Luteitalea sp. TBR-22: one gene and its partner. The protein of the gene in region 2 interacts with the protein of the main gene of each other region in a pairwise test. Links are inferred from orthologs where the notes say so. Each region holds a gene or a part of one and is shown on either strand. Other genes may lie near its edges.

Region 1 (14,251 bases), 340 kb from region 2 along the record:
CAGCCGGATGGGCAGACCGCCGGACGGACCGCAGGGGTAGCCGGACAACAGGTCGCAGGACGGACACGCCGCAGGGGCAGCCGGACAACAGGCCGCAGGACGGACACGCCGCAGGGGTAGCCGTCGCCCTTGGGCGACGGACGGGGAGGCGCCGCGGTCGTTCGAGGCGCGAGGCGCCTCCGACGGCTCACACCGGCGCGTTGCCGTCAACGGTGGCGCGGGAGAAGTAGTAGAAGTTCTTCACCCAGACGTGCTCGCGGCACACGCGGTCGAACAGCGTCTCGGGAAGCGGCCCCCTGGCCGCCGCGGCCAGCGCCGCATCCACCTGCCCGGCGTCGGCGAGCGAGATGGCCAGGGTCGACACCCCGGGGTGAGTCAGCCCGAAGCGGATGGACAGTTCCACGAGGTCCATGCCGTGCTCGCGCGCGTCCTCGCGAAGGCGGTCGATGCGACGGAGATACTCGGCCACGACCTCGGGCGAGGCGTGCGCGAGCTTGACGTCGCGCGCCAGCGTCTCGCGCGTGGCCGCGCCGGCCAGCGCGCCCGAGTGGTCGAAGACGCATCGCGCGATGACGCCGACGCCGCGTTCGTCGGCCAGCGGCACGACGCTGACCAGGGGCCGCGACTCGAACGCGTTGAGCACCACCTGCACGGCGTCGACGCGGCAGTCGTCGACCAGCTTCAACACGCCGTCATGCTCGTGGTCCTGGGCGCTGACCCCGATGTGGCGCACCTTGCCGGCTTCGCGCAGGGCGTGCAGCGTCTCGAGCCACGCGGTCTCGTGGCTCCAGCGGTAGTACCACTGGTGCAACTGCACGAGGTCGAGGCAGTCGACGCCGAGCGTGCGGAGGCTCTCCTCGACCGAGGTGACGATGCTGCCTGGCGTGAACTGGACGTCCATGGGCACGTAGAAGCGCCAGTTCGAGATGTCGCGCGGCTTGACCTTGGTCGCGATGAGGGGCCGCGGCCCGCGCCACGCGCGCAGCGTGCGGGCGATCACCGCCTCGCTGTCACCGTAGTTGCGCGCCGTGTCGATCGACGTGATCCCGCGCTCGAGCGCCTGCAGCAGCGCCGACGACGCGCCGTCCGGGCGGTCGCCCGCGATGCGCATCGCGCCGAACGTGATGGGGGAGACGTGGAGGCCTGTGGCGCCGAGGGGGCGGGTCATGGAATGCCGGCAATGCCGCAGATGCACCGAATGCCGCAACACCTTAAGGCATTGCGGCATTCGGCATCGCGGCCTTCCGTCCAGGGTGCGAGCATCGCTCGCACGCTAGAAGGGAATGTCGTCGTCGCTGTCGCCGCCGACCGGCTCGAACCCGCCGGCGCTGCCACCCGGCGACGCGGTACCCGCGCCGGCCCCGCCACCGTAGCTGCCGCCGTAGTCGTAGTCGTCCTCGCTGCGGCCGCCGCCACCGCCGCGACCACCGCCGCCACCACCCAGCAACTGGATGCGGTCGGCCACGATCTCGGTCGTGTACCGCTTCTGCCCGTCCTTGTCGTCCCAGGAGCGGGTCTCGATGCGGCCCTCGACGTAGACCTGCTTGCCCTTCTTCAGGTAATCCTGCAGCGACTCGGCCTGCTTGCCGAGCAGCACGATGCGGTGCCACTCGGTCTTCTCGACCCAGTCGCCCGTCTTGCTGTCCTTGCGCCGATCCGTGGTCGCGATGCTGAAGCGCGCGATCGCGAAGCCGTTGCCGGTGAACTTGAGTTCCGCGTCCCGCCCGAGATTTCCGACCAGGATCGCCTTGTTGACGCTACCCATGCCTGCCTGCTCTCTCTCCACCCGGGCATCCCGGGTCCCTCACGCCCCCACGACCCCGTGGGGGTACCAGTTGTGCCTCCATGTCTCGATGGGCGCGAGAGTGACGACGTGCGCGCCCAGTCTCTGACACCGGCAATTCGAAATCTGAAATTCGAAATTCTCGGGGGGCGGGGCTTCGCCGCTGCCCCTCGCAACATCCCGAGCGGCAAGGCCGAGAGGCCGGCCGCCGATCAATTTCAAATTTCCAATTTCAAATTACTCCCGCGGGCGCCGGTTGAGGCCGTCGAGCACCTGCTTGGCCAGGACGGCGACCTCGCTCTGCGGGTAATTCCTGATCACCTGCTGGAACGACTCACGGGCGCGATCGTTGTCGCCGAGCAGGCTCAGTGCGACGCCGCGCTTGTACAGCGCCTGCGGCACACGGTCGCCGCTCGGGTAATCGGCGATCACCTTCTCGTAGGCGCCGACCGCCTCCTTGAACTTGCCATCGAGCTGGTACGACTCGCCGATGTAGAACTGCGCGTCGTCGGCCTTGTCGCTGGAGGGGAAGGAGCGGATGAACTGCTCGAAGCCCGAGATCGCCAGCGGCCACTGGCCGGCGGCGTAGTCGGCCTGCGCGGTGTCGAACATGCGCTGGGGAGAGAGGCCTCCGGCCGGGCCCGTCGGCACGACCGGCGCCGGCGCCGGCTGGGTGGGCGCGGCGCTCGGAGCGGTGGCCCCGGGGGCAGTCGTCGTCGGGGCCGGCGCGGGCACCATCGTGCCGTTCGGGCCGGGCACCATCGTGACGGGCGCGGGAACGATCTGCGCGGGCAGCGCGTTGACCGCATCCCGCAACGAGTTGAGTTCCTGCCCGAGCGTCCCGACCCGCGTGTTGTTCTCGTCGAGCCGCTCGCGCACGACGCGCAGGTCGCCACTCAGGTTGTCGATCAGCAGCTTCTGATCGGCGAACTGCTTGCGTGAGGTCGTGGCCTGATCGTCCAGTTTCGCGTTCAGCGCCTTGAGCGTGTCGCCGAGGGTCGCGAGCACGAGCTGCAGCTGCTGGTTCTGCTCCTGCAGCATGCGGATGTCGGCCATCAACTGCTGGTGCTCGCGGTTGGCGGCGTGGGCCGGCAGGGCCAGCCCCATGAGCAGGACGCCGGTCAGGGCGCCGATCACGATGCGCGTCATGATGCCTTCCTGGGTACGGCCTTACTTGCTGGTCACCACGAAATGCGCACGCCGGTTCTTCGCGTACGCCTCTTCGGTGGAGCCCGGGTCGAACGGGAACTCACTGCCGTAGGACACCGTCTTGAGGCGTTCGGCCGGGATCCCGAGCGAGATCAGATAGGCACGCGCCGCCTGCGCGCGCCGGTCACCCAGCGTGAGATTGTACTCGGCGGTCCCACGCTCGTCGCAGTGGCCCTCGATGGTCACCACCCAGCTCGGGTACTGCTTGAGGATGTCGGCGTTCTTCTGGAGGGTCGCCTGCATGTCGCCGGCGACGTCGGCGCTGTCGTAGCCGTAGAAGACGGGCTGCAGGGGCGACTCGCGATTCAGTTCGTCGAGCGACCGGGCGTTGTAGTCCACCACGTTGCTGCCGGCGATCGCCGGCTCGGCCGGCACCGAGGCCACTGGCGGCTCGGGCTCCGGCAGCGGGGCAGGGGGCGGCGGCGGGGCGTTGCCCACGGTGGTGCTGGCCGACGGCGGGGGCGGCGTCGGGCGCGCCACGGGCGGCTTCTTGCGACTGCAGGCCGTGGTGGTGGCGACCATCACCAGGCAGACGGCGATGAGGCGGACGAGGCGAACGGACATGCGGGACGTCTCCTTGTGGGCGTGGGGCCGCATCGGAATCAGCGGGACCAGCTGGGCTGCACGTTGTTGCCCGACTTGGTGACCTGGCGCAGGTCGTTGCCGTCGCGGGCGATGGTGAAAATCTGCGTCCGGCCGGCGCGCGTCGAGGCGAACGCGAGGTGCCGCCCGTTGGGCGCCCACGAGGGGCTCTCGTTGCTGCCGGTGCTGTCGGTGATCGTACGGATCTGGCCCTGCTCGAGGCCGAAGATCTTGATGTCGAATCCGGGGCCGTTGCGGCCGGCGTACGCGATCTCGTTGTAGGGGGCCGGCGACCAGGTGGCGCGGTCGGCCCACGATTCGTTGGTGATCCGGCGCGGCTGGCCGATGCCGTCGGCATCGACGATGTAGATCTGCGGCGATCCGGACCGGTCCGACGTGAAGGCGATCTGGTTGCCGGCCGGCGACCAGGTCGGCGTCGAGTCATTGCCGGGGTGACGGGTGACCCGGCGCAGGTTCGATCCGTCGCGGTTGACGACGTAGATCTCCATGTTGCCGTCGCGGTTGGTCATGAACGCGATCTTCGAGCCGTCGGGGGCGAACGCCGGGAGGAAGTTGTGCACCGTCTCGGTGCCGTTGGCCGGCTGGTCCATCTTGCCCTGGTAGATGTAGGACACGTAGATGTCCGGATAGCCGCGCCGGTACGACGTGTAGGCGATGGCTCGCCCGTCGGCCGACCAACTCGGGTTGATCGCGAGCGACCGGTTGACGGTCACCCGCCGCTGGCTCTCGCCGTCGTAGTCGGCGATGTAGATCTCCTTGATGCTGCGCTGCTCGACCGTGCCGCGCGCCGCCTCGCCATCGCGGTCGCTGGCGAAGGCCAGCTTGGTGCGCGCCACGCCGGCGAGCGAGCGCGTGTCCTTGTGCAGTTCGTCGGCGATGGTGTGGGCGAACGCACGCGGGTTGTTGGCCGACGCCGTGTACTCCTTGGCCCACATGCTGCGCTGCGACGACACGTCGAACAGGCGTGCCTGCACGGTCAGGCTCGAGGCATTCTGGCGCACCGTGCCGATCAGCACGTAGTTGGCGCCGAGTTCCTTCCACTGCGCGAAGGGCACCGTCTCCATCGACGTCGCGGGCGTGATCGGCGCGTAGGCGGCGCGAGGGATCAGGTCGAACTCGCGCTCGAACCGGAGATCGTCCCAGAGCACCTGCGCGATGGTCTCGGCCGGCCCTTTCAGGTCGGCGCCGGCGATGAACGACGGCACGGCGAGCCGTGGCGCGGCGCCGCCGCTCAGCGAGATCGCCGTGGAGATCTCGGTGGGCTGCTGCGTGGCCGGCGGCGTGCCCGCGGGTGGCGCCTGCGAGGCGGGCGGCTGCGCGGGCGGCGTCGTCGGGGCCTGCCGCACGTCCGGCGCGGCGAGCACCAGCACCGTGGAGGCGAGGGCCCCGAGGGCCGCGGTCAGGAGGAAGCGGGGAGCGGTCTTCGTCATGGGGTGAAGTTGAATTCCAGGTTCACCGTCAGCGTCGGGTTCGTGTACTCGCGCGGCAGTGGCGGCAGCTTGGTGAGCACCAGCGCTCGCTGGGCCGCCTGGTCGAGCAGGAAGTTGCGGCTGGTGCGCGCCACCGAGATCTCGCTGAGCGTGCCCTGGCGATCGATCACGAAGCGCATCACCGTCGAGCCGGTCGTGCCCTGCTGCTGTCGGAAGTTCCGCTGGATGATCTGCAGCATCTCGGACACGTAGCCCGGGCAGCAGAAGTTGCCCAGGTTGATCTGCCCGCCGGCACCACCACCGCCGGTCGAGAGGCCGATGCTGTCGCTCACGACGCCGGTGTCGGCCTTGGCCTGTCCCTCGCTGACGCGCGCGCCGGTGGTCGGCGTCCGGCCCCGGGCCTGCTCGGTCGTCGTCTGCGGGGGGGTGACCGGCTTCGGGGTGGCCTTCGGTGCCGTCCTGGTCGGCTCGGTCATCTCGGGCGGCTTGGCCGCGGGAGGAGTGACCGGGAGCGGTTTGGCCTCGGGCTTCGGCTCGACGGCCTGCTGCACGGGACGGCCCGACATCGTCGTCAACCCGCCGGCGCGCGGCCCGGGCGCGCCACCGAGGCTGATCGTCATCACGTTCTTCGGCTCGTCGCGATGGGTGCGCCACGAGGACGGCATCAGGGCCACCAGCAGGATCAGCGCGGCGTGCGCCGCCAGCGACAGCAGCACCATCCGCTTGAAGCCGTCGGGGCCGGAGGTCCGTCGCAGGGACGGCCCGCCGGCAAGCGCGAAGGAGGGCGTCGGGGCAGCCACGCGTCTGCTATCGCTCCCCGGGCAGGCGGGAAACCAGGCCGACCTTCTCGACGCCGGCGGCCTTGAGGGCGTCCATCACCGTCATCGTCTGCTGCACCGTGACGGCGCCGTCCGCGCGGAGGTAGACCGACTTGTCGGACTTGCCCTGCAGGGTCTGGCGCATCCGTTCCCCGAGCACGTCGACGCGGATGAACTCCTCGTTCAACTGCACGCGCCGGTCCTGCCCGAACGAGAGCGGGATCGTGACGAAGACGCGCTCGTTGCTCAGGTTCTGCGACCGACGCGCCACCGGGAGGTTGACGTCGAGGCCGCGCGTCATCATCGGCGCGGCGACCATGAAGATGATCAGCAGCACCAGCATGACGTCCACCAGCGGGACGACGTTGATCTCGGCCAGCGCGGTGGTGGCGACCATCCGCCCGCGCCGTCCCCGCCCCATCCCACCCCCGCCTGCCGCTTGTACCTTGGGCATGTGGTCTGTCCGGGACGGGGCCTAGGTGAAGTTGCGCTCGGAGATGTTGAGGAACTCCAGCGAGAAGTCCTCCATCGCCGATGCGAACCCGCGTACCTTGGCGGTGAAGTGGTTGTAGAAGTAGACGGCCGGGATGGCCGCGAACAGGCCGGCAGCCGTCGCGATCAGGGCCGAGGCAATGCCCGGCGCTACCACGGCCAGGTTGGAGGATCCCACCGCGCCAATCGCCTGGAACGCCGTCATGATCCCCCACACCGTCCCGAAGAGTCCGATGAAGGGCGTGATGCTCGCCGTCGTCGCCAGGAATCCCACGCGCTCCTCGAGCTTGGCCAACTCGGTGCCGCTGGCGCGCAGGAGCGCGCGGTCCACGGCCTCGAGACTCTTGAGCGTTGGACGAGGCACGCCCGCTGCCGGCTTGTCGCCCGTCCCACGCAACTGCGCGTTGAGCTCGCCGTAGCCGGCCTGGAACAGCCCCACGAGCGGGCTCTCGCCGAGCGACCGGCACACCGCCTGGACCTCGGAGAACTTGCTGCTGCGGCGGAAGACGTCCAGAAACTGGCGCGTCTGCGCGTCGGCCTTGCGGAACGCCCATGCCTTGTAGGCGACGATGCCCCAGGACACGACCGAAAAAAGGACGAGAAGGGCGAGGACGAGCTGCTCGATGAGCCCGGTCCGGGTGACGAGGGAAATGACGTCAGTCGCCGATTCCGCGGTCTCCGCCGCGGGCCCGGCCAGCTCCTGCAGGGCAAGAGCGCACACCCAGAGCGTCTGCAAACAGGCCTCCGCTATGCATGATGGATGCGCCGCTGGGAAGGCGCGAACATGCAAGCGTACCACGCCCCGAAAACAGGGGTCAACTCCATGATATCGTTGCAGTTCTGGTCATTCGGCGGGCCCGTCAGTCCCAGCGGTCGACCTGCGTCCCCTCGTCCATGATCCGGTTTCTCAGCATCCGTCACCTCGCGGTCATCGAGGCCCTCGACCTGTCGCTCGGCGACGGCCTGACCGTCCTCACCGGCGAGACCGGGGCCGGCAAGTCCGTCCTCGTGGAGGGCATCGGCCTGCTCCTCGGCGGCCGCGCGTCGGCCGACATGGTCCGTACGGGCGCGGCCGTGGCCTCCGTGCAGGCCATCATCGCCACGCCGGGCGGCGCCGAGGTCATCGTGCGGCGCGAGGTCTCGGCCGAGGGCCGGTCCCGCGCGTTCATCGACGACGTGCTGGTCACGGCGGGCACGATGCGCGAGCGCGTGTCCGGCTGGGTGGACCTGCACGGCCAGCACGAGCACCAGACCCTCCAACTGCCCGAGACGCACCTCGACCTGCTGGACCGGGTGGCAGGGCTGGCCGAGCCGCGGGCGGCGGTCGCCAGGGCGCACGGCGCGTGGGTCGCCGCCAGGGACGCCCTGGCGGCCACGCAGATGGATGCCCGCGAACGGTCCGCGCGAATCGACCTGCTGTCGTTCCAGTTGAGCGAAATCGACCGGGTGCAGCCGCTCGACGACGAGGATGAGCAGCTCGCGGCGACTCGTCTGGTGCTCTCCAATGCCGACCGCCTGCAGCGACTCGGGCGGGAGGCGTACGAGGCGCTCTACGAAGGAGAGCACTCGGCTCTGCAGAGCCTGGCCGTCGTGTGGAAGCGCGTCGACGAGCTCGCCCACCTCGACCCGGCCGCGCAGGCCTACGCCTCCCAGCGGGACGGCCTCAAGGCGCAACTCGACGACCTGGCGTTCTTCCTGCGGCAGTACGTCTCCGGCATCGACGCGTCTCCGGAGCGCCTGCAGGAAGTCGAGGATCGACTTGCCGCACTCGAGCGCCTGAAGCGCAAGTACGGGCCGAGCCTTGCCGATGTCCGGACGCGTCAGCGGACCTTGGGCGAGCAGTTGGCCGCCCTCCAGCAGCCGGAAGGGCAGCTGTCGGCCCTGCAGGCTGCGGCCGACGAGGCCGCCGCGACGTACCTGTCGCAGGCGCGCGAACTCTCGGCGGCGCGGCAGACAGCCGCGGGCCCCTTCACGGCGCACCTGCGTCGCGAACTGGCCGATCTCGCGATGCCTCACGCCGACGTGTCCTTCCGGTTCCAGGCGGCAACAGGGGAAGGCGAATGGCTGGTCACCGGCATCGACCGCGCGGAGTTGCTGCTCTCGGCCAACCCGGGCGAGGCGCCGCGGCCGCTGGCACGGGTGGCCTCCGGCGGTGAGCTGTCCCGGGTGATGCTCGCCGTCAAGGTCCTCGATGCGCCCGAGGCGACGGAGCGGACCCTGATTTTCGACGAGGTCGACGCCGGGATCGGTGGGCGCGTCGCCGACGCGGTTGGTGCCCGATTGCGAGCACTGTCGGGCCGGGCGCAGGTGCTGTGCGTGACGCATTTGCCGCAGGTGGCGGCATATGCCGACGCCCATATCCACATCGCCAAGCAGGTCGTGGCCGGCCGGACCCAGACGACGGCGACGCACCTGCACGGGGACGCGCGGGTGGAGGAGATTGCCCGGATGATGGCCGGCGACACCTCGGCCCCGATGCTCGAGGGGGCCAGGACGCTGCTGCACGCCAAGACGGTCGAGGCGAAGGTCCTCCCGGGGCGAAAGGCGAAAGGCGAAAGCGAAGCCGCAGCAAAAGGCGAAAGCGAAACTGCGGCGGCGAGTCGGAGGGGACGGGGACGTGGCGCGTAAGTACCTGGTCGAGGCCTACGGATGCCAGATGAACATGCACGACGGCGAACGGCTGGCCGGCCTGCTCGAGTCCGCGGGATTCGAGGCCACCGCCGATCCCGCAGACGCCGACGTGATCGTCATCAACACCTGCAGCGTGCGTGAGCGCGCGGAAGAGAAGCTGTTCACGCGCCTCGGCGAGTTCCGTGAGGCCGCGCAGGCCGTCGGCAACAGCCCGGTGATTGCCGTCACCGGCTGCGTCGCCCAACAGGAGGGGGCCGCGCTCCTGAAGCGGTCGCGTCTCATCGACGTGGTGGTCGGCACCCAACGCGTCAAGCAGCTCCCGATGCTCGTGACCCGCGCCCTCGAAGAGACGGTGGGGCCGCAGGTGGACATCAATCCCCACGAGGACGTCTCGTTCCCGCTGGGAATCGCGCGCCGCGCCGATTCGGTCAAGGCCTACGTGAACATCATCGAGGGCTGCAACGAGTTCTGCGCCTTCTGCGTCGTGCCTTACACGCGCGGTCACGAACGGATGCGGCCGTCGGCCGAGATCCTGGCCGAGGTGCGCGAAGCCGCCGCGCGCGGGCACCGCGAAATCCAGCTGCTGGGGCAGATCGTCAACCACTACCAGGCCCCAGACGATGCCGACTGCGATTTCGCGGGGCTGCTGGCGAAGGTCCACGACGTGCCCGGCGTGGAGCGCATCCGCTTTGCCAGTCCCCATCCGCGTCACGTGACCCCGCGCTTGCTCGAGGCGTACCGGACCCTGCCGAAGGTGTGTCGGCACCTGCATCTGCCGGTCCAGTCCGGCTCCACAAGGGTGCTGGCGGCCATGCGTCGGCGGTACTCGCGTGAGCGATACCTGGAGATCATCCAGGAGGTGCGCGAGGCGGTGCCCGGCATCTGTCTCAGCACCGACATGATCGTCGGCTTCCCGGGGGAGACCGCTGCCGACTTCGAGGACACCCTCAGCCTCACGGCGGCCGTCCGCTTCCACAGCATGTTCTCGTTCAAGTACTCGCCGCGGCCGCGAACGTTGGCCATCAAGCGGATGCCAGACGACGTGCCCGAGGACGAGAAGACGCGACGCATCGTCGAACTGCAGGCCTTGCAGCGCGCCATCCAGTCGGAGCTGCACCAGCAGTCGGTCGGCAAGGTCGAGACCGTGCTGGTCGATGCCACCAGTCGTCGCCGGGACCATGAGCTGTCGGGGCGGACGAGCGGGAACACGGTGGTCAACTTCCCTGGCGAGCCTGGGCTGCTGGGCCGGCTGGCTCGGGTTCGCATCACGGCCGCCGGTCCCAACAGCGTGCGCGGTGAACTGGTCGACGTGGAGGTCTCATGAGCGTGCGGATGCTGATCAAGGGACTGATGATGGACCCGGTGACCAACATGCCGATCCTCGTGCTGCGCGACGAGGATGGGGAGCGGACGCTCCCCATCTGGATCGGGATGTTCGAGGCCCATGCCGTGGCCCTTCAGCTGGAAAACAGCGCGTCGGCGCGGCCGATGACGCATGACCTGCTGAAGCACGTGATCGATGCGCTCGGCGGCACGGTGACGGAAGTGCACATCACGGACGTGCGCGAAGGCACGTTCTACGCGCTGGTCTCGCTCGCGGTGCAGGGCGAGGTCGTGGCCATCGACGCCCGGCCATCGGATGCCCTGGCGCTGGCCCTCCGCACGCGTGCGCCGGTGTACGTGTCCGAGCACGTCCTGTCGGACGCCCGGCCGCTCGAGGCGCCGACGCCGCAGGACACCGAGCGTCTGCAGCACTGGCTGGAGAGCCTCGATCCCGAGGACATGGGCAAGTACAAGATGTGAATGGGCGGGCATCCCGTAGAATGCGCGGGGGCGCTTCCGTTCGACCGCCGCCTCATTGCCGACCGTCGACGACCACTTGCCGCAAGATGATCCTGGCCATTGCCAACCAGAAGGGCGGCGTCGGAAAGACCACGACCGCCATCAACCTCGCTGCCGCCCTGGCCCTCCGGGGACGGCCGACGCTGCTCGTCGACCTCGATCCCCAGGCCAACAGCACGATGTCGTTCCTCGACATGGCGGCCGTGGGGCCGAACATGTTCGAGGCGTTGACGGGGGAGGGCGGGGCCACTCTGCCCTCGGTGATCCGGCCAACGAACCAGCCGCACCTGAGCATCGCTCCGGCTCGCATCGCGCTCGCGAAGCTCGAAGCCAAGCTCGTGGGAGAACTCGACGCGCATTTCCGGCTGAAGGAAAAGCTCGCCCCGCTCGAGGCGGAGTACCCCTACATCGTGATCGACTGCCCGCCGACGCTCGGGCTGTTGACGGTGAATGCCCTGGTGGCGGCGTCGCACCTCGTGGTGCCCATCCAGTCCTCCTACTTCGCCCTCGAAGGCACCGACGACCTGCTTGAAACCGTGAGCAAGGTCCAGGTGCGGGCGAACCCGTCGCTGCAGGTGCTGGGCGTGCTCATCACGATGCACGACAAGCGCACGAGCCTTGCGCGCGACATCCGTGACCAGATCCAGAAAGTGTTCGGCCCCAAGGTGTTCAAGACCGTGATCACGAAGAGCGTGCGGCTCGAGGAGAGCCCGGCGTACAAGGAAGCGATCTTCAGCTTCGCCCCGGAGTCGTCGGGCGCGTCGGAGTACTACAGCGTCAGCGAGGAGGTTCTCAGCCGTGTCTAAGCGCGGATTGCCGGAATCGGTGCGCATGCGCCATGACGCGCATTACGTCGAGACGCTCACGGCTTCGGCTGGTGCGCCCGTGGGCCGCATGATTCCGATCGAGCAGATCGACCCGAATCCCAACCAGCCTCGGCAAGTGATGGGGGACCTCACCGAGCTGATCTCGTCGGTGAAGGAACAGGGCCTCATCGAGCCGATCGTGGTCCGGCAGCGCGGGTCCCGCTTCCAGATCGTCGCCGGGGAGCGTCGCTACCAGGCGGCCGTCCGCGCCGGGATCGAGGAGTTGCCCGTGGTCATCCGCGATGTGGATGACGTGGGGATCCTCGAGATCGCGCTGGTCGAGAACATCCAGCGCAAGGACCTCACGCCGTTCGAGGAGGCCGAAGCACTCCACGCCCTGTGCCAGAAGGCCGGGTACACACACGAGACCCTCGCGCAGAAGCTTGGCAAGAGCCGCACGGTGATCACCGAGTCGCTCTCGCTGAACCAGATGCCCGAGCACATCAAGCAGCTTTGTCGGCTGGCCGACATTTCCTCCAAGTCGTTGCTTTTACAGGTAGTTAGGCAAGGCGAACCGGAGAAGATGGCAGCCCTGGTCGAGCAGATGTCGCGAAGCGGTGGCATGACGCGCCAGGAGCTCCGCGAGCAGGTCAAGAGCAAGACCGCCCGGCGTGGCGGGGCCCGGCCCAAGCCGTTCACGTTCAGCTACAAGGCGCCGACCAGGCAGTTCGCCTTCCAGCTCAGTTTCAAGAAGACCGACGTCGAGCCTGAAGAGGTCATCGAGACCCTCGAGCGCATCCTTGACGATCTGAAGGCGCAGCGATCACTCGCGGTCGAGCGCCCGGGTGAAGGGGCGGAGAGCGACGCGCCGTCGGCTCAGGACGAATAGGCCCCAGCCTTCAGATTCCAGTCGGCTCGAGCGTCAGTACGCCCTCGGTGGAGCGACAGGGCAGCCGGGGCACGCGGGGGCGGCATCCAACGAAACGACGCAACGCAGTACCCGGCTTCAATGGTTCAGACCCTGTAGTTAACATAATGTGTATTATCGGACTCATTGCATTTGCGTCCGACAATATCCCTGTTGAAGGTGTGTGTGGATGCTCTAAGGTGATTCGACCTAACGAATGACGGCCGCCGGTCGGCACGCCGCGCCCACCTCCGTTACCATGCTGCCCGAGCGCTCATGGGCATCGCCGCCGACCTCGCCATCGTCATCGTCGCCAGCCTCGCCGGCGGACTCGCTGCGCAGTTCCTCAAGCAGCCGCTGATCCTCGGCTACATCCTCGCGGGCGTGGTGATCGGCCCCCATTCCATCGGCCAGGCGATCACCAACACACACGACATCGAGCTGCTGGCCGAGGTCGGCGTCGCTTTGCTCCTGTTCGCGCTGGGCCTGGAGTTCTCGCTCAAGCAACTGCAGCCGGTGCGCGCCATCGCCCTGATCGGAACCCCGATCCAGATGGCATTGGTGATACTGCTCGGCTTCGGCGTCGGGTCCGTGCTCGGGTGGGACTGGCGGCCGTCCCTGTGGCTGGGGGCCGCCATCTCGCTGAGCAGCACCATGGTCATCCTGAAGACCCTGATGGCTCAGGGGCAGCTCGGCACCCTCTCGAGCCGCGTGATGGTGGGCATCCTGATCGCCCAGGACCTCCTGGTGGTGCCCCTGATGATCCTGCTGCCGACCCTCTCGCAGCCGGAAGCGGGTCTGCGAGCCGTTGCCGCGGCGGGCGTGAAGGCCGTGATCTTCCTCGCGCTGATGGTCGTGGTGGGCACCAGGTTCCTGCCGCGGCTGATGCAGTTCATCGCCGTCCGCCAGTCACGGGAGCTGTTCCTGCTCGCCATCACGGCGATCGGCCTCGGCATCGGCTACGTCACGTACCTGTTCGGCCTGTCCTTCGCCTTCGGCGCCTTCGTCGCCGGCCTGGTCCTCAGCGAATCCGATTACGCGCACCAGGCGCTGAGCGACATCATTCCGCTCCGCGACGTGTTCGGCATGCTGTTCTTCGCCTCGGTAGGCATGCTGATCGACCCGCGACAGTTGCTCACGATGGCCGGGCCGGTGGCGCTGTTGCTGATGGCGATCCTGATCGGAAAGGCGTTCATCCTGGGCGGCGTGTCGTACGCATTCGGCTACCGGAACGTCGTCCCGCTGGCCGTCGCGCTCGGCCTCTGGCAGATCGGCGAGTTCTCGTTCGTGCTCGGCAAGGTCGGCCTGGCCGCCGGGGGCCTCGATGCCTCGGCGTTCGCGCTGCTCCTGAACACGGCCGTCCTCAGCATGGTCCTGACGCCGCTGGTGTCCGGACTCACCTCGCCGGTCTACGCCTGGTGGCGACGGCGGTCCGACACCGAGCCGGTTCACACCATCAACATGCCAGCCGCCGGCGTGCGCGACCACGTGGTCATCGTGGGCGGCGGTCGCGTGGGCCGCTTCACGACGACCTTCCTGCGCCGCCTGCAGTTGCCTGCGGTACTGCTCGAGTTGGACTATCGCCGATTCGAACAGGCCCGGGAGGACGGGCTGACCGTGGTGTTCGGTGACGCGACTCAGGCGGTCGTGCTCGAGGCGGCACACGTCGCCCACGCGCGGCTCGTGCTGGTGACGGTGCCGGTCGTGAGCGTCACCGAAGCCATCATCGA
Region 2 (14,480 bases):
TCGCGTGCAGGTCGTGCACGTGGACGCCGCCGTCGACGATGTTGTAGCCGAAGTCGTCGGTGGCGCCGTGCACGTAGCCGGCCTTCACGCCGCCGCCGGCCATCCACATCGAGAAGCAGCGCGGATGGTGATCGCGCCCGTAGTTGGTCGCCGTCAGCTTCCCCTGCGAATAGCTGGTACGACCGAACTCCCCGCCCCACACCACGAGCGTGTCGTCGAGCAGGCCGCGTCGCTTCAGGTCGGTCACCAGTGCCGCGCTCGCGCGATCGGTCTCGCGGCACTGCCGCTCGATGCCTTTCGGCAGGCTGTCGTGCTGATCCCAGCCCTGGTGATACAGCTGGATGAACTTCACGCCCCGCTCGGCGAGGCGCCGCGCGAGCAGGCAATTGGCGGCGAAGGTGCCCGGCTGCCGCGCGTCGGGGCCGTACAGCTCGAAGGTCTCCGCGGTCTCGCCCGACAAGTCCATCACGCCCGGCACGCTGGCCTGCATCCGGTACGCCATCTCGTACTGTGCGATGCGCGCGTCGACCTCCGCATCGCCGATCTGCGCCGCTGCCTCGGCCTGCAGGTCGCGCAAGCGGTCGAGGAGCGCGCGCCGTGACTGCGGACTCACGCCGGCAGGATTGGCCAGGTACAAGACCGCGTCCTTGCCGCTGCGGAACTGCACCCCCTGATGCTGCGACGGCAGGAAGCCGCTCCCCCACAGCCGGGAGTACAGCGGCTGATCGACCTTTCCTGGCGTGATCAGCACGACGAAGGCCGGCAGGTCATCGGTGTCGCTGCCCAGGCCGTAATGCACCCAGGCGCCCATGCTCGGGCGCCCGGCGATCTGCGACCCGGTCTGGAAGAACGTGATCGCCGGATCGTGGTTGATCGCGTCCGTGTACATGGACCGCACGACGCAGAGCTCGTCGATCACGCGCGCCGTGTGCGGCAGCAGGTCGGAGACCCAGGTGCCCGACCGGCCCGCCCGCGAGAACCCGAACTGCGAGCCGGCCAGCGGCAACGACGACTGGTTGCCGGACATGCCCGTGAGCCGCTGCCCCTGGCGCACCGAATCGGGCAGTTGTTCGCCGTTGCGCGCCCGCAGTACCGGCTTGTCGTCGAACGTCTCCATCTGCGACGGGCCGCCCGCCATGAACAGGTAGATGACCCGCCTGGCGCGAGGCGTGAAGTGCAGCGCGCGACCGAGGACGCCGGGCGTCGCCGTGGGGCCCGCCGCTGCGGCGACGCGCGGGTGCACGAGACTGCCGAGGGCCACGCTGCCCAGGCCCATGCCGACGCGTTGCAGCAGCGCACGCCGCGAGAGACCGGCGGTGGGCAGATCGCCCGTGCAGTGATGGATGCTCATCCGGCCCGCCTCATCGGGTGACCACGAAGGCCTCGGTGTTCATGATCAACGTCGTCACGGCCATCGTCGCCGCGACGTCGATGACCGGCAGCCGCGCATCGCGCGGACGCTCGCCGACGGCGAGCCACTGCGCGGCCGCCTTCGGATCGGCCGCCGCGAACCGACGTTGCTGCGCGGCCGCCTCGGCGAGCACCCGCGCCTCGGCGGCCGTCGGCGGACGGCCGGCCAGTGCGAGAAAGGCCGCGCGATGGCGCGCCTCCGGGTCGGATGGATGCGCGCGCACCAACCGCTCGGCGAGGACCCGCGCCGCCTCGACGAACTGCGGGTCGTTCAACAGCACGAGCGCCTGCAGCGGCGTCTGCGTCGTCTCGCGCCGCGCCACGCACACCTCGCGCGAGACCGCGTCGAAGGTCGTCATCGACGGCGGCGGCGACGTGCGTCGCCAGAACGTGTAGAGGCTGCGCCGGTACAGCGCGGCGCCGTGATCCTGCACGTACTTCTGCCCCGTGCCCGACTGCTCCCAGAGCCCCTCGGGCTGATAGGGCTTCACGCTGCGCCCGCCGACCCGCCGCACCAGCAGCCCACTCGCCGCGAGGGCGCTGTCGCGCACGTGCTCGGCGGGCAACCGCACGGCCGGCCCGCGCGCGAGTCGCAGATTCTCTGGATCCTGTCGCACCAGGTCGGGAGACGCGTCGGAGGCCTGCTGGAACGTCTGCGAGCCGACGATCAGGCGGTGCATCGCCTTGACGTCCCAGCCGCTGTCGATGAAGCGAGCGGCGAGCCAGTCGAGCAGCTCGGGGTGCGTCGGCTGGCGTCCCTGGCTGCCGAAGTCCTCGGCCGAGGCCACCAGGCCGCGACCGAAATGCATCTTCCAGATGCGGTTGACGGCGACCCGCGCCGTGAGGGGGTTGTCGCGGCTGGTGAGCCAGCGCGCCAGGCCGAGCCTGTTGCGCGGCTGATCCTTCGGCAAGGGCGGCAGGCTGGCCGGCGTGTCGCGCGGCACCACCGGGCCGGGCGCGTCGTAGGCGCCGCGCGCGAGCAGGTGCGCCGGACGCGCCTCGGGCAGTTCCTCCATCACCATCAGTTCCGGGACGAGCCTGATTCGCCGCTGCTCCTCGACCCGCGCCTGCCGCAATTGCGCCTGCAGCCGCTGCGCCTCGGGCGACACCCTCGCGAGGTAATGGGCGCGCGCCGCTTGCGGCTCCCCGGGAACACGTCCGGCGACTTCCGCCGCCGTCAGCGCGACGTCGTACACGCGCAGGTCGTCGACCAGCCCGTTCCTGAATCCACTGTCGCGGAAGCGGGCACCGATTGTCAGCGGCGTCGGCCTGGCCTGCAGGTCGCCGGCCGCCGGGTCGTACAGGATGTCCTTGTAGAGCCGGTCACGGACGATGTCGACCGGCACGGGCGTGCCGTCGAGGTAGAGCGCGAGCCCTGACGCCCGGCTCGACCCGTCGTACGTGACCACCACCGAGGACCAGGCGCCGCGGGGCAACGGCTCGCGCGCACGAATGGCGATGGCGTTGCCGGGCCAGAAGTGCACGAGCGCGGCCGAGGGCCGGCCGTCCTCGAGGGTGAGCTCGAATCCGCGACTGCCCGCGTCGGTCCAGGCACGCGACTGATGAATCACGACGGCGCGATCCTGCCGCTCGGTCGGCTTGATGCGCAGGGCCACGGAGAAGGCGTCGGTGCGCGAGAACTGACGGACCGACCCGAGCACGGCGGCGTTGTCGCCGCTGAAACGCAACGCCTTGCCGCCGCTTGCCTCCCCATCGTCCACCAGTGCCGGGCCATCCTGGAGGGTGGCGCTGTCCTTTCCGGACAGGCCGGGCGTCGTGCCGTTCACGACGGTGTCGAAGGGGAACGCGGCGATCGGTGACGGGGACACGATGGCCGACGGGCTGCGCTGCCAGCGCTGGAACGCCGGATCGGTGGAAGGCGCGAGCCCCTCGAGCCGATGCTCGAGCGCGGCGATGCGGCGCACCACGCGCGCGTGCGCCGCCTCCTGCGCGTGCGAGGGCCACAGCAGCAGCGACGGCGACGGCGTCGCGTTGGTGAAGTGCGAGTAGAGGCCCGACTCGTCGATGCTGTTGAAGAACGCAAACAGCGAGAAGTAGTCGCGTTGGGTGATCGGGTCGAACTTGTGGTCGTGACAGCGGGCGCATTCGAGCCCGAGGCCGAGCATCGCCGTGCCGAACGTGTTGACGCGGTCGGCCACGTACTCGGTGCGGAACTCGGCCTCGATGCTGCCGCCCTCGTTGGTCTGGCGATGGAGGCGGTTGAACGCCGTGGCGATCCGCTGCGCGCGCGTCGCGCCCGGCAGCAGGTCACCCGCGAGCTGCCACGTCAGGAACTGGTCGTAGGGCAGGTTGGAGTTGAAGGCGCCGATCACCCAGTCGCGGTAGGGCGACATGTCCCGCGTCACGTCGGCCTGGTAGCCGTACGTGTCGGCGTACCGGGCCAGGTCGAGCCAGTCGGCCGCCATCCGCTCGCCGTACGCGGGCGAGGCCAGCAGGCGCTCGATCGCCGCTGCGTAGCGAGCCTCGGACGGGTCGGCGCGGAACGCCTCGAGTTCGGCGGGCGTCGGCGGCAAGCCGGTGAGCGAGAAGGTCACGCGCCGGAGCAGCACGTCCGGCGCAGCGCGGGGCGACGGCGCGATGCCGTCCCCGGCGAGCGCGGCGCGCACGAAGGCGTCCACCGGATGCGACGGGCCCGTGGACGTGGGCGGCACGGCCGGCGCGACGATCGGCTCCCACGACCAGTGCCCGCGGAACTCCGCGCCTTCGACGACCCACTGGCGCAGCAGGGCCTTCTCCGCGTCCGAGAGCGACAGGTGGGCGTCGGCCGGAGGCATCACGTCCTCGTCATCGGGCGCGAGGGACACGCGGCGGATCAACTCGCTCCGCTCGGGCGCGCCTGGCACGACCACCGCCGTGCCGACCTCGAGTTCCTGGAAAAGCCCGTCGCGGGTGTCGAGACGCAGGCGGGCCTTGCGCGTCCGCGGGTCGGGGCCATGGCAGCGGAAGCAACGGTCCGACAGCAGCGGCCGGACGTCGCGGGTGAACGAGACGCGGGTCGAGGTCGCCGCCGACGACGCCTGGCCCGGCGCGGAGGCCGCCGTCGCGGCAGCGAGGGCCGAGGCCAGGAGGCCGGTCGCCAGCCCCCACGACGCCGCCCGCCGCAGGAAGGTCATGCGCGCATTCTGTGAAGCCGTTGGTAGGCTGTCAAACTAGACCGCCATGGACATCCTGTCCGCGTTGCGCCCGTGAACGACCACGCCAGGCCGACCGACGTGCACGCCGTGCATGCCGCGCTGCGTGGCTGGCAGCAACGGGTGCAGGCAGTCATCGAGATCGCCCGCGACACCGACGACCTGGCGGCTCGCCTGCCCGTCCTCGATGCGCTGGCCGATGAACTGGTCGCGGACATCTCTCGTGCCGTCGAAGGACTCGACGTGCTGGCGCACCGCCCGGGCGTGACGTTGCCCGAGGGCACCGACCTGCTACGGGAGGCGCTGGGCAAGGCGCACGACCTGCTCCACGGCATCACGCTGTGGCACCGTGGCCCGAGCGTCGCGGCGCTGCGCAAGGCGCGCGACCACTTCGCGGCGGCAGGGCGAGCGCCGCGCACCTGATGGCCGCGGCGTCGGCCGCACGGCGCACCACCACCGCGGCGGCTCAGGCGGGCGTGACGTCGGGCTGGCCCATCGGCACCCCTCGCGGCCGTCCAAGGGCGGCGAGCCGCTCGGCGACGCGCTCTTCGGGATACCCCTCCTGCTCGGCCGCCAGCAGGCGCTCCACGCACAGTGGCACCAGGCGCTGCCATTCCGGGCCGTCGATGCCGAGGCGCGCGGCCAGGTCGCGGATGCGGTCGGGCGTCCACGAGCAGACGATTGCCGCCACGTCCTCCTCGGGCACGGCGTCGATCCCGTCCGCCGGCGAAGACGCCGGCAGGCGCTTGAAGCGTGTCTCCTCGCTGTCGAGCCATCCCTGCCAGGTTGCATCGCGCTCGGGCGACGAGGACGGCCGGTGGCGGGCCGCCCCCACCAGGTCGAGGGCCGCCGTACGGCACTGCTCGCGGATCGCCAGCGTCTCGGCCGAACCGTAGCGCGCGCAGGCCGCCATCAGCGCCGCCAGGTCATCCAGCCGTGCCTGGCAATGGGTCGGGTCCGAGCCATGCGCGTCGGAGGCCGAGGCGGCCAGGACGTCGGCGGCGCGCTGCCGCAAGACCTCGCACTCCTGCGCGTCGTCGGCACGGGCCTGCGCGAGGGCGTCGGGTGTCACGACGCGGCGCTCGGGCGCGAACAACACGTTGCCATCGCGGTGCAGGAGGAGACGCTCGCGTGGACCTGCCTCCACCACGACCGCCGAGGCGGCCTCGGCAGCAGGCGTGGCTGTGCCCGGCGTCGCCACCCCGGCCAGCGCATCGATCGTCGGCGCCAGGTGTTCCTCGAGCGCGCGCAGGCAGGTCGCCAGTTGGCGGTCCACGTCGGCGGCGACGCCAAGGCGCCCCTCGTACGGACTCCCCGCGTTCGCGCCGAGCAGGCTGCGGGCGACGCGCAGCGTGTGCGGCGGGTCGCCCTCCTCGGGATGTCGCATGGCCTCGTCCGCACGGGTGAACGCACCGTCGAGCGTGGCAAACCACCGGGGGCCGTCGAAATTGCCGCCCTTCAGTCGCAGGCGCGCGCGCATGGCGGCGCGCAGCTGCTCGACGAAGGCATCGCCGTGCCGTCGCCGTGCGGCCTCGCGCACCAGCCAGCCGGCATGCAACAGGAACCAGAAGGGCGCGGGGCCGCGTACCGGCTCGGGAAGGACGGCCGCCAGCGCCTCGAGTTCGGCGTCGCTCAGCCCGAAGTGATCGAACAGCACCTGGTCGACGATGACGTCGGCGACGTGGGCGGCTTCCCTGCCCCATGCCGGGTTGGCCGTGCCCGCGCCACGAGGCACGACGAGGGCGCCGACCCCCGCCACGAGGATCGACACGCTGCCGGCGACGAGGCTGCCCTCCGCCAGCGAGAGTAGACCGAACAGGGCGAGCAACCCCAAAAGCACGTCGAGGAGGCGGGTCATCGGTGAAACGCGACGCGTCGCGCCCCACGGGCGGGTCGCATCCCCGGGGTAATCGGCACGTCGAGCCCCGCTACGCAGGCGACAGCCCGCCCCCCCGCAGCACGCGGCACGCGGCACGGCTCGGCGGCCGCGGCGGCCGACCGGAGTGGCGAAATTGTGAGGGGGGGAGGATTGGTCGGGATGGCGAGATTCGAACTCGCGACCCCCTGAACCCCATTCAGGTGCGCTACCAGGCTGCGCTACATCCCGACCGGCGCCGTACGGCGCGAACGCAGAGTGTACCGCAACCAAGGCGCCGGGGGCTAGGGTCCGGTCACGAGGGGCGACCGGCGTTCCACAATGGCTCCATGACCTCGCCGCGCCTGTCCGTGCTCGACCTCACGCCCTTCCCGTCCGGGTCCACGGCAGGAACGGCCCTGCGCGAGTCCGTGACGTTGGCGCAGCACGTGGAGGCCCTCGGGTATCACCGCTTCTGGCTCGCCGAGCACCACAACACGGGCGCGCTCGCGTGCCCGGCACCCGAGATCCTCATCGGCCAGGTCGCCGCCGCCACCCGCACCCTGCGCGTCGGGTCCGGCGGCGTGATGCTGCCCAACTACAGTCCGCTGAAGGTCGCCGAATGGTTCCGCGTCCTCGAAGCCCTGCATCCGGGTCGCATCGACCTCGGCATCGGTCGCGCCCCCGGCACGGACCAGCGCACTTCGCTGGCATTGCGCCGCTCGCCTCAGGCCCTCATGGCCGAGGACTTTCCGGACCGCGTGCAGGACCTGCTCGCCTACCTGGAGGACGCGCCGACCGCCGATGGCGGTCGTGCGGTGCTCGCCATGCCGACGGGCGTGCCTGCCCCGCCGGTGTGGATGCTGGGCTCGAGCACGTTCGGGGCGCGACTGGCGGCGACGCTGGGACTCGGCTTCGCCTTCGCGTACCACATCGACCCCGCCCCGGCGCTCGCAGCCTTCGAGATCTACCGCACCGCATTCCGCCCGACGCCGCGACGGGAGTCACCCGAGGCCATCCTGGCCGTGTCGGCGATCTGCGGCGAGTCGAGGGCGCATGCCGAGGACCTCGCGTCGAGCGGCGACCTGCTCTGGGTGCGGTTCCTCGGGGGCGACGTGCACCAGCGGGTGCCGTCGGTCGCGGAAGCACGCGCCTACGCCTTCACCGCCGGCGACCGCGCCATCGTCGGTCACGTCCGCAGTCGCCTGCTGCTCGGCACCGCCGCGGACGTGGCCGAACAGGCACGCGGTCTGGCGCGCGCCTTCGGGGCATCGGAGGTGATGGTCACCACCGTGGTCCACGACACCGCAGAACGTCGCGCGAGTTACACGCGGTTGATGGAAGCCTGGCGAGGCTGACGAGCGGGCGCGGGGCGGAGGGAGGAACCCTGGCCGGTCCCGGGCAGCAGCGGATCAGGCGCGTCGCGAGCGCCGGGCGGGCGCCGGGGGCGGGGTCGCGCCGGGCGGCCCCAGCAGGTCCAGCAGCGAGCGCATGTCCTGTTTGACCTTGGCCAGCTTCAGACGCGCCTCCTCGGACACGACCGGCTCGGGCGCCGAGGCGACGACCGGAGCGGCCACCTCCCGCGCCGGGGCACCCCGGCCGGTCACCGGCCTGGCGTTGGCGGCTTCGGCGGCCTGCAACTCGGCGGCGAGGGTGAAGAGGTCGTCCGGGGCCGGTGGCTGCTCGGCCTCGAAGCGACGGCGGACGCCCGAGAGCGTCAGCCCTTCGGTGAAGACGAGCTCACGGATGCGCAGCACCCGCTCGACATCGGCGCGCCTGTAGATTCGCGGGCCGCCGGGGGTCTTCGACAACCCCAGGTCGGGGAACTCCGATTCCCACGAGCGCAGCACGTACGGCTGGATCTGCGCGAGCTCGCACACTTCCCCGGCCTTGAACGCGGGCTTGTCCGGAATCACCACGTCGGGCACGGTGAAAGTATAGGACCTGTCAAAGGCGAACGTTCAGTCTTTCGACGTCGGTCGTGCCTTCCTGACCCTCTTGCCCTCTTCGCCCTTCGGACTCTGACGACGCCCCTCGCGCCTGCGGACGCTGATGCGGATCGGCGTGCCCTCGAACCCGAAGGTCTCGCGCAGGCTGTTGATGAGGAAGCGCTCGTACGAGAAGTGGAAGCCGGTCGCCACGTTGGTGAAGAACACGAACTGGGGCGGCGCGACACCGGTCTGTGCGGCGTAGAGGATCTTGACGTGCTTCTTGTCGGGACTCGACGGTGGATGCTCGCGCGCGAGGCGCTCGACGAAGCGGTTGAGTTCGCCCGTCGTGACGCGCTTCTTGCGGGCCGCGGCCACCCGATCGACGGTCTCGAGCAGCTTGGGCGCGCGCTCGCCGGTGAGCGCCGAGATGTGCAGCAGCGGCGCGTAGTCGAGGAACTTCATCCGGAAGCGCTGCTCCTCGTCGAAATCCTTGTAGTAGCGGTCGCCCTCCCCCTTGGTGAGGTCCCACTTGTTGGCCGCGATGATCATCCCGCAGCCGAGGCGTTCCGCCTCACCGGCAATGGCCGCGTCCTGGTCGGTGGCGCCCTGCGACGCATCGATCACGAGCACGGCGACGTCGGCCCGCTCCATGGCGCGCTTGGCCGTGAGCACGCTGACCATCTCGACGGCGTGAGCGCTGGCCACCTTGCCCGGCCGCCGGATCCCGGCCGTGTCGACGATGCGGAACGTCCGCTTGTGCCACTGCAGCACGGTGTCGATGGCGTCGCGCGTGGTGCCGGGGATGTCGCTGACGATGAGCCGCTCCTCGCGCAGGAGCCGGTTGACCAGCGATGACTTGCCGACGTTGGGCCGGCCGACGATGGCGACCGCGATCTCGTCCGGGTTCTCCTCGCTGCCGCTGCGGCCGACCTTGCCGGCCGCCTTCAGCTGCGCCAGCGCCTCGTCGAGCAGTTCCGGCACGCCCGTGCCGTGCTCGGCCGCGATCTCGAAGACGTGGTCGAAGCCGAACGAGAAGAACTCGTACATGCGGTCGCGCGCGCGCTTGTCGTCGGCCTTGTTGACGGCGAGCAGCACCGGCGCGCTGGTCGTGCGCACGGCGGCCGCAATCTCGTCGTCGCCCGGCAGGCGACCTTCGCGGCCATCGACCACGAAGATGATGAGGTCGGCCTGCGCAATGGCGCGCTTGCCGTGTTCCACGACCATGTCGTGCAGCGGATCCTCGGTGTGGCCGAAGATGCCGCCGGTGTCGACCAGGCGCAACGGCACCTCGTTCCAGGACGCCTCGTGCGCGAGGACGTCGCGCGTCGTCCCGGCCATCGCGTTGACGATGGCGCGGCGGGTCCGCGTGATGCGGTTGAAGAGCGTCGACTTCCCCACGTTGGGGCGTCCGACGAGCACCACGGTGGGCAGCGCGCGGGCGGAGGGTCCTGTCATGCGGGCATCTTGCGGATTGACACTGCTAAACCCCTGAATCTATGCTTCTTAGCGGCTGACGATGATCAAGGTCGACATCATCAACGAAGTGGCGACGATTGCCGACATCACCAAGGTGAAGGCCGAGATCGCCGTCGAGGCCGTCTTCGAGGCGATGCGCGAGGCCATGAAACGTGGCGAGCGTATCGAATTGCGCGGCTTCGGCGTCTTCCAGGTGAAGCCCCGCAAGCGCGGCATTGGCCGCAACCCCCGGACGGGCAAGGAGGTGCGCATCCCGCCGGGCCGCACCATCCGGTTCAAGCCGGGCAAGGATCTCCAGAACATCGGCGGCTGAACTTCCTCCGCCCGTGTCCACGCCTCCCCTGCCTCCGCCCCCCTTCGGCCCCGGCGACGAACCGGATCCGTTCTCCGACGCGCGCCAGGTTCGCTGGTCGGCGCAGGATCAGGCGTGGACGACCGGCCCACTCACGCCACCCGTGGAAGCCCCCGTCCGCATCGGTTCACGCGGCTGGGTCCACCTGCTGCTGCTCGTGCTCACGTTCGTCACGATGACGTGGGCCGGATCGAGCTTCTTCCTGAACTACGTCTCGGCCGTGGGCACGCGGCGAGTGGTGGTCACGGCCCCCGTGGCCTTGCTCGGCGGCCTCTGGTTCAGCGTGCCGGCGCTGTTGATCCTCGGCTCGCATGAACTCGGGCACTACTTCGCGTGTCGATATTACCGGATCCCGGCATCGCTCCCGTATTTCGTGCCGGCTCCGATGTTCTCGATCGTCGGTACGCTCGGGGCGGTGATCCGGATGGCGCTGCCGCGCACCCGACGCGCCCTCTTCGATGTCGGCATCGCCGGTCCGCTGGCCGGCTTCCTCGTGCTGCTGCCCCTGGCCATCTACGGCGTCTCGCATTCGTACGTCGTGCGACTGCCCCGCCAGTTCGCGCTGCAGGGCGGACTCAACCTCGGCGATCCGCTGCTGCTGACCTTGCTGCAGAAGTTCTACTTCGGCGCCCTGCCGGACCGTGCGTTGTTCGTGATGCACCCCACGGGCTTTGCCGCGTGGTTCGGCCTGCTTGCGACGGCCCTCAACCTCTTTCCGGCCGGGCAACTCGACGGCGGCCACATCGTGCACGCGATCGTCGGACGCGCCTCGCGCTACGTGACGCTCGTGTCGGTCCTGATCCTGCTGGGGCTGGCCGTGTTCGTGTCGTACAGCTGGGCGGTGTGGACGGTGCTGCTGGTGCTGATGACCTACGCGTTCGGCCTCGATCACCCGCCGGTCGGCGAGGAACACCTGCCCATCGGGAACGTGCGCCTCGCCCTGGCCGTCGTCGCCGTGGCGATGTTCGCCCTCAGCTTCACGCCGGTGCCGATCAGCCCGATGGACTTCGTCGGCGGCCGGTAGCTGACACGAGCAATTTGAAATTCGAAATTTGAAATTGATCGGCGGCCGCCCTGTCGGCCGTGCCGCTCAAGGCGCCAAGCGGGGCGACCGGCCGAAGGCCGTCGCCCGCGAGAATTTCAAATTTCAAATTTCAAATGACCACCCTCAGAGCATCGTCAGCGGATCGACGTCGACCGTCACGCGCTTCTGCAAGGACGGCATCCCGCTGATCGCCTGGCGGGTCGCCTGACGCATCGCCGCGCGGTCGCGGCCCTTCAGGAACAGCTGCACGCGCGACTCGCCGCGCAACCGCCCGAGCGGCGCCGGCGCCGGCCCGAGCACGCCGAAGCGCTCCGCCGCGAGTGACCGCAGCGTGTCGGCAAGCTGTCCGGCCTCCTTGAGCGCGGTCGCCAGCGACGCGTGCCGCACCACGATGTTGATCAGCGACAGCCAGGGCGGGTACCGCATGCGCTCGCGGTACTCCATCTCGCGCACCACGAACTCGTCGTAGGCCTGCCGCGCCGCCATGCCGATCGCATAGTGGTGCGGATGCAGCGTCTGCACCAACGCGGTGCCGCGGATGTCCCCCCGGCCCGCCCTGCCGGCCACCTGCGTGAGCAACTGGAACGTGCGCTCCGCAGCGCGGAAGTCCGCGACGCCGAGGCCGATGTCGGCCGACACCACGCCGACCAGCGTCACCTGCGGGAAGTCGTGGCCCTTGGCAATCATCTGCGTGCCGACCAGCACGTCGAGCTCGCGACGCGCGAACCGCGCGAGCACCTGCCCGATGGCGCCGCGCCGCTGCATCGTGTCACGGTCCACCCGCGCCACGCGCGCGCCCGGCACCGCCTCGAGCACCGACTGCTCCACCCGCTCGGTGCCCACACCCGTGTACTCGAGGAACTCGCCTTTGCACGAGGGGCACGCCGTCGGGAGCGCGGCTGCGTACCCGCAGTAATGACACCGCACCTGTCCGGCGCGACGATGCACCGTGAGCGTCACCGCGCAGTTGGGGCACTCGGCGCTGTTGCCGCAGCCGCGACACAGCAGCGATGGCGCGTACCCGCGTCGGTTGAGGAGCACCATCGCCTGTTCGTGACGGGCGACACACGCCTGCAACGCCTCGCGCAACGGCTGGCTCAACACGACGTCCGGCCCCTCGGTGGCGAGCACGTCGCGCATGTCGATGGTCTCCACCTCGGCGAGCGGGCGATCGTTGACACGCTGCCGCATCTGCACGAGGCGATACCGTCCCTCCGACGCATGGCGCCACGTCTCGAGCGACGGGGTGGCCGACCCGAGCACGGCCAGCGCCCCGGCGTCCCGCGCCCGCACCAGCGCGGCGTCGCGCCCGTGGTAGCGCGGGCTCTCCTCCTGCTTGTAGGCGGTGTCGTGCTCCTCGTCGACGATCACCAGCCCGACGTCGGGCAGCGGCGCGAACACCGCCGATCGCGTGCCGATGACCACGTCCACTTCGCCGCGGCGGATGCGGTGCCATTGGTCGTAGCGCTCGCCGTCGGACAGCCCGGAGTGCTGGATCGCGACGCGTTCGCCGAACGCCCGCCGGAACAGCGACGCGACGGCGGAGGTCAGGGCGATCTCGGGCACCAGCAGCAGCACGCCGCGGTTGCGCGCCAGCGCCGCGCGCGCCAGCCGGAGGTAGACCTGCGTCTTGCCGCTGCCGGTCACGCCGTGCAACAAGGCCGCGTGGAACCCGCGCTCGAGCAGCGGCTCGAGCGTCGCCAGCGTCGCCTCCTGCTCGCCCGTCAGCGGGAGGAATGCCGGCGCGGCCAGCGCGTCGGACACGCCCGCCGAGCCGCTCGCGAACGGGTCGCGCTCCACGGCGCGCCACTCCACGGTGGCCAGGCCCATCGCGACCAACCGACGCACCACCTCGCTGCCGATGCCCTGGTCGCGCAGCACGTTGGCGTCGACGCCCTCGGGTGAGCCCACCAGCACGGCGCACGCCGCGGCCTGTCGTGCCCCGAGGCGCTGGCTCGCGGGCTCGCTGGCGAGCGCGGTGGGCCGAATCCACCGACGCTTGCGCGCCGCGTCGGCCTTCCCGGTGACCACGGGTTGCAGCCGCACCTGGCCCAGCCTGAGCAGGCGACGCACGGCGCGCGAGACCACGTCGGGCGTCACGTCGGTCGCACGCAGGCGCGTCGCGACGGCACGTGGCACCTGCCGCCGCAGGACCGGTCCCTTCTCGCGCAACAGCGCGAGCACCGCCTCGTCGACCTGATCGTCGAGCGGCAACTCGAAGGCACCGTGCACCTCCACCTCACCCGCGTCCTCGGCCAGGGTGAGGGTCATGTCGCCGCGCAGCCAGCCCTTGGGCGGCATCGCCGCCGAGATCACCTCGCCCGGCCCGGCGAGGTAGTACTCGCCGACCCACAACGCGAGGTCCACCACCGGCTCGGGCAGGAACGTAACGTCGTCGAGCACCTCCAGCACGTCCCGCAAGCGGTCCGGGACGTCGTCTGGCGGGGCGTTGTCGTGGGTGACCAGGCCGGTGACCTTGCGCGGGCCGACGGGCACGATGACGCGCGTGCCGCGGGGCGCCTGCAGGCCGTCCGGCAGGCGATAGGTCAGCAGGCCGAGCCCCGGGACGGGCACGGCCACGCGGACCAGGCGCATCAGCGCGCCTCGCCGCCCTCGACTGCGGCGGGGCCCGTCTCGCCGGGGGCCTGTCGCAGGAGGGAGCGCACCAGCTTCATGTCCTCCCACGTCTCGCGCTTCTTGTCCGGGCTGCGGAGCAGGTACGCGGGATGGAAGGTCGGCACGAGCGTGGCGCCGCGGAACTGGTGGACACGTCCGCGCAGCTTGGTGATCGGCGTGTCGGTGCGCAACAGGCTCTGCGCGGCGAACTTGCCGAGCGCGACGATGACGCGGGGACGCACGAGGTCGATCTGCCGGAAGAGGAACGGCTCGCACACCGCCACTTCGTCCGGCTCGGGGTTGCGATTGCCAGGCGGCCGGCACTTGATGACGTTGGCGATGTACACGTCGTCGCGACGCATCTCGATCGCCTCGATGATCTTCGTGAGCAGCTGCCCCGCCCGACCGACGAACGGGACGCCCTGCTCGTCTTCGTCCGAGCCGGGGGCCTCGCCGACGAACATCAGGTCGGCCTGCGGGTTGCCGACGCCGAAGACCACCTGCTTGCGCCCGAGCTGACAGAGCTTGCAGCGCGTGCACTGTGGGCCGATGTGGGCGCGCAGGGCCTCGAGGGAGTCGAGCGCCGAGAGATCGGCCGTCGGCAATCGGCCGTCAGCCGTCGAGGCGTCCTGCTCGACTGACA

Evidence for each region.
Region 1: the proteins of priA (region 2) and TBR22_RS12940 interact in binary tests that used the Escherichia coli proteins (3 or more experiments, as listed by UniProt). The link is inferred for Luteitalea sp. TBR-22 from one-to-one orthologs.

The regions. Positions count from the first base shown.
Region 1 is NZ_AP024452.1:3,129,585-3,143,835, reverse strand. Bases 20-2,926 are described here. They hold TBR22_RS12940 (single-stranded DNA-binding protein), read right to left. Parts: upstream 1,766-2,926; coding sequence 1,274-1,765; downstream 20-1,273. Other genes in these bases: ybgF (tol-pal system protein YbgF), read right to left, coding at 2,021-2,926; TBR22_RS12945 (aldo/keto reductase), read right to left, coding at 188-1,168. Also shown: more of ybgF, read right to left, coding at 2,927-2,932; TBR22_RS12930 (OmpA family protein), read right to left, coding at 2,954-3,556; TBR22_RS12925 (hypothetical protein), read right to left, coding at 3,595-5,025; TBR22_RS12920 (TonB family protein), read right to left, coding at 5,022-5,825; TBR22_RS12915 (biopolymer transporter ExbD), read right to left, coding at 5,833-6,297; TBR22_RS12910 (MotA/TolQ/ExbB proton channel family protein), read right to left, coding at 6,319-7,071; DNA repair protein RecN, read left to right, coding at 7,230-8,963; tRNA (N6-isopentenyl adenosine(37)-C2)-methylthiotransferase MiaB, read left to right, coding at 8,953-10,290; TBR22_RS12895 (bifunctional nuclease family protein), read left to right, coding at 10,287-10,769; TBR22_RS12890 (ParA family protein), read left to right, coding at 10,856-11,614; TBR22_RS12885 (ParB/RepB/Spo0J family partition protein), read left to right, coding at 11,640-12,503; TBR22_RS12880 (cation:proton antiporter), read left to right, coding at 12,798-14,251. UniProt on the Escherichia coli protein: Plays an important role in DNA replication, recombination and repair. Binds to ssDNA and to an array of partner proteins to recruit them to their sites of action during DNA metabolism. Acts as a sliding platform that migrates on DNA via reptation.
Region 2 is NZ_AP024452.1:3,471,840-3,486,319, forward strand. Bases 11,081-14,216 are described here. They hold priA (primosomal protein N'), read right to left. Parts: upstream 13,817-14,216; coding sequence 11,345-13,816; downstream 11,081-11,344. Other genes in these bases: TBR22_RS14440 (site-2 protease family protein), read left to right, coding at 11,081-11,200; TBR22_RS14450 (uracil-DNA glycosylase), read right to left, coding at 13,816-14,216. In the rest of the region: TBR22_RS14395 (DUF1501 domain-containing protein), read right to left, coding at 1-1,351; TBR22_RS14400 (DUF1553 domain-containing protein), read right to left, coding at 1,362-4,544; TBR22_RS14405 (hypothetical protein), read left to right, coding at 4,617-4,985; TBR22_RS14410 (hypothetical protein), read right to left, coding at 5,029-6,420; TBR22_RS14420 (LLM class flavin-dependent oxidoreductase), read left to right, coding at 6,768-7,775; TBR22_RS14425 (MerR family transcriptional regulator), read right to left, coding at 7,830-8,345; ribosome biogenesis GTPase Der, read right to left, coding at 8,379-9,803; TBR22_RS14435 (HU family DNA-binding protein), read left to right, coding at 9,865-10,137; more of TBR22_RS14440, read left to right, coding at 10,151-11,080; more of TBR22_RS14450, read right to left, coding at 14,217-14,480.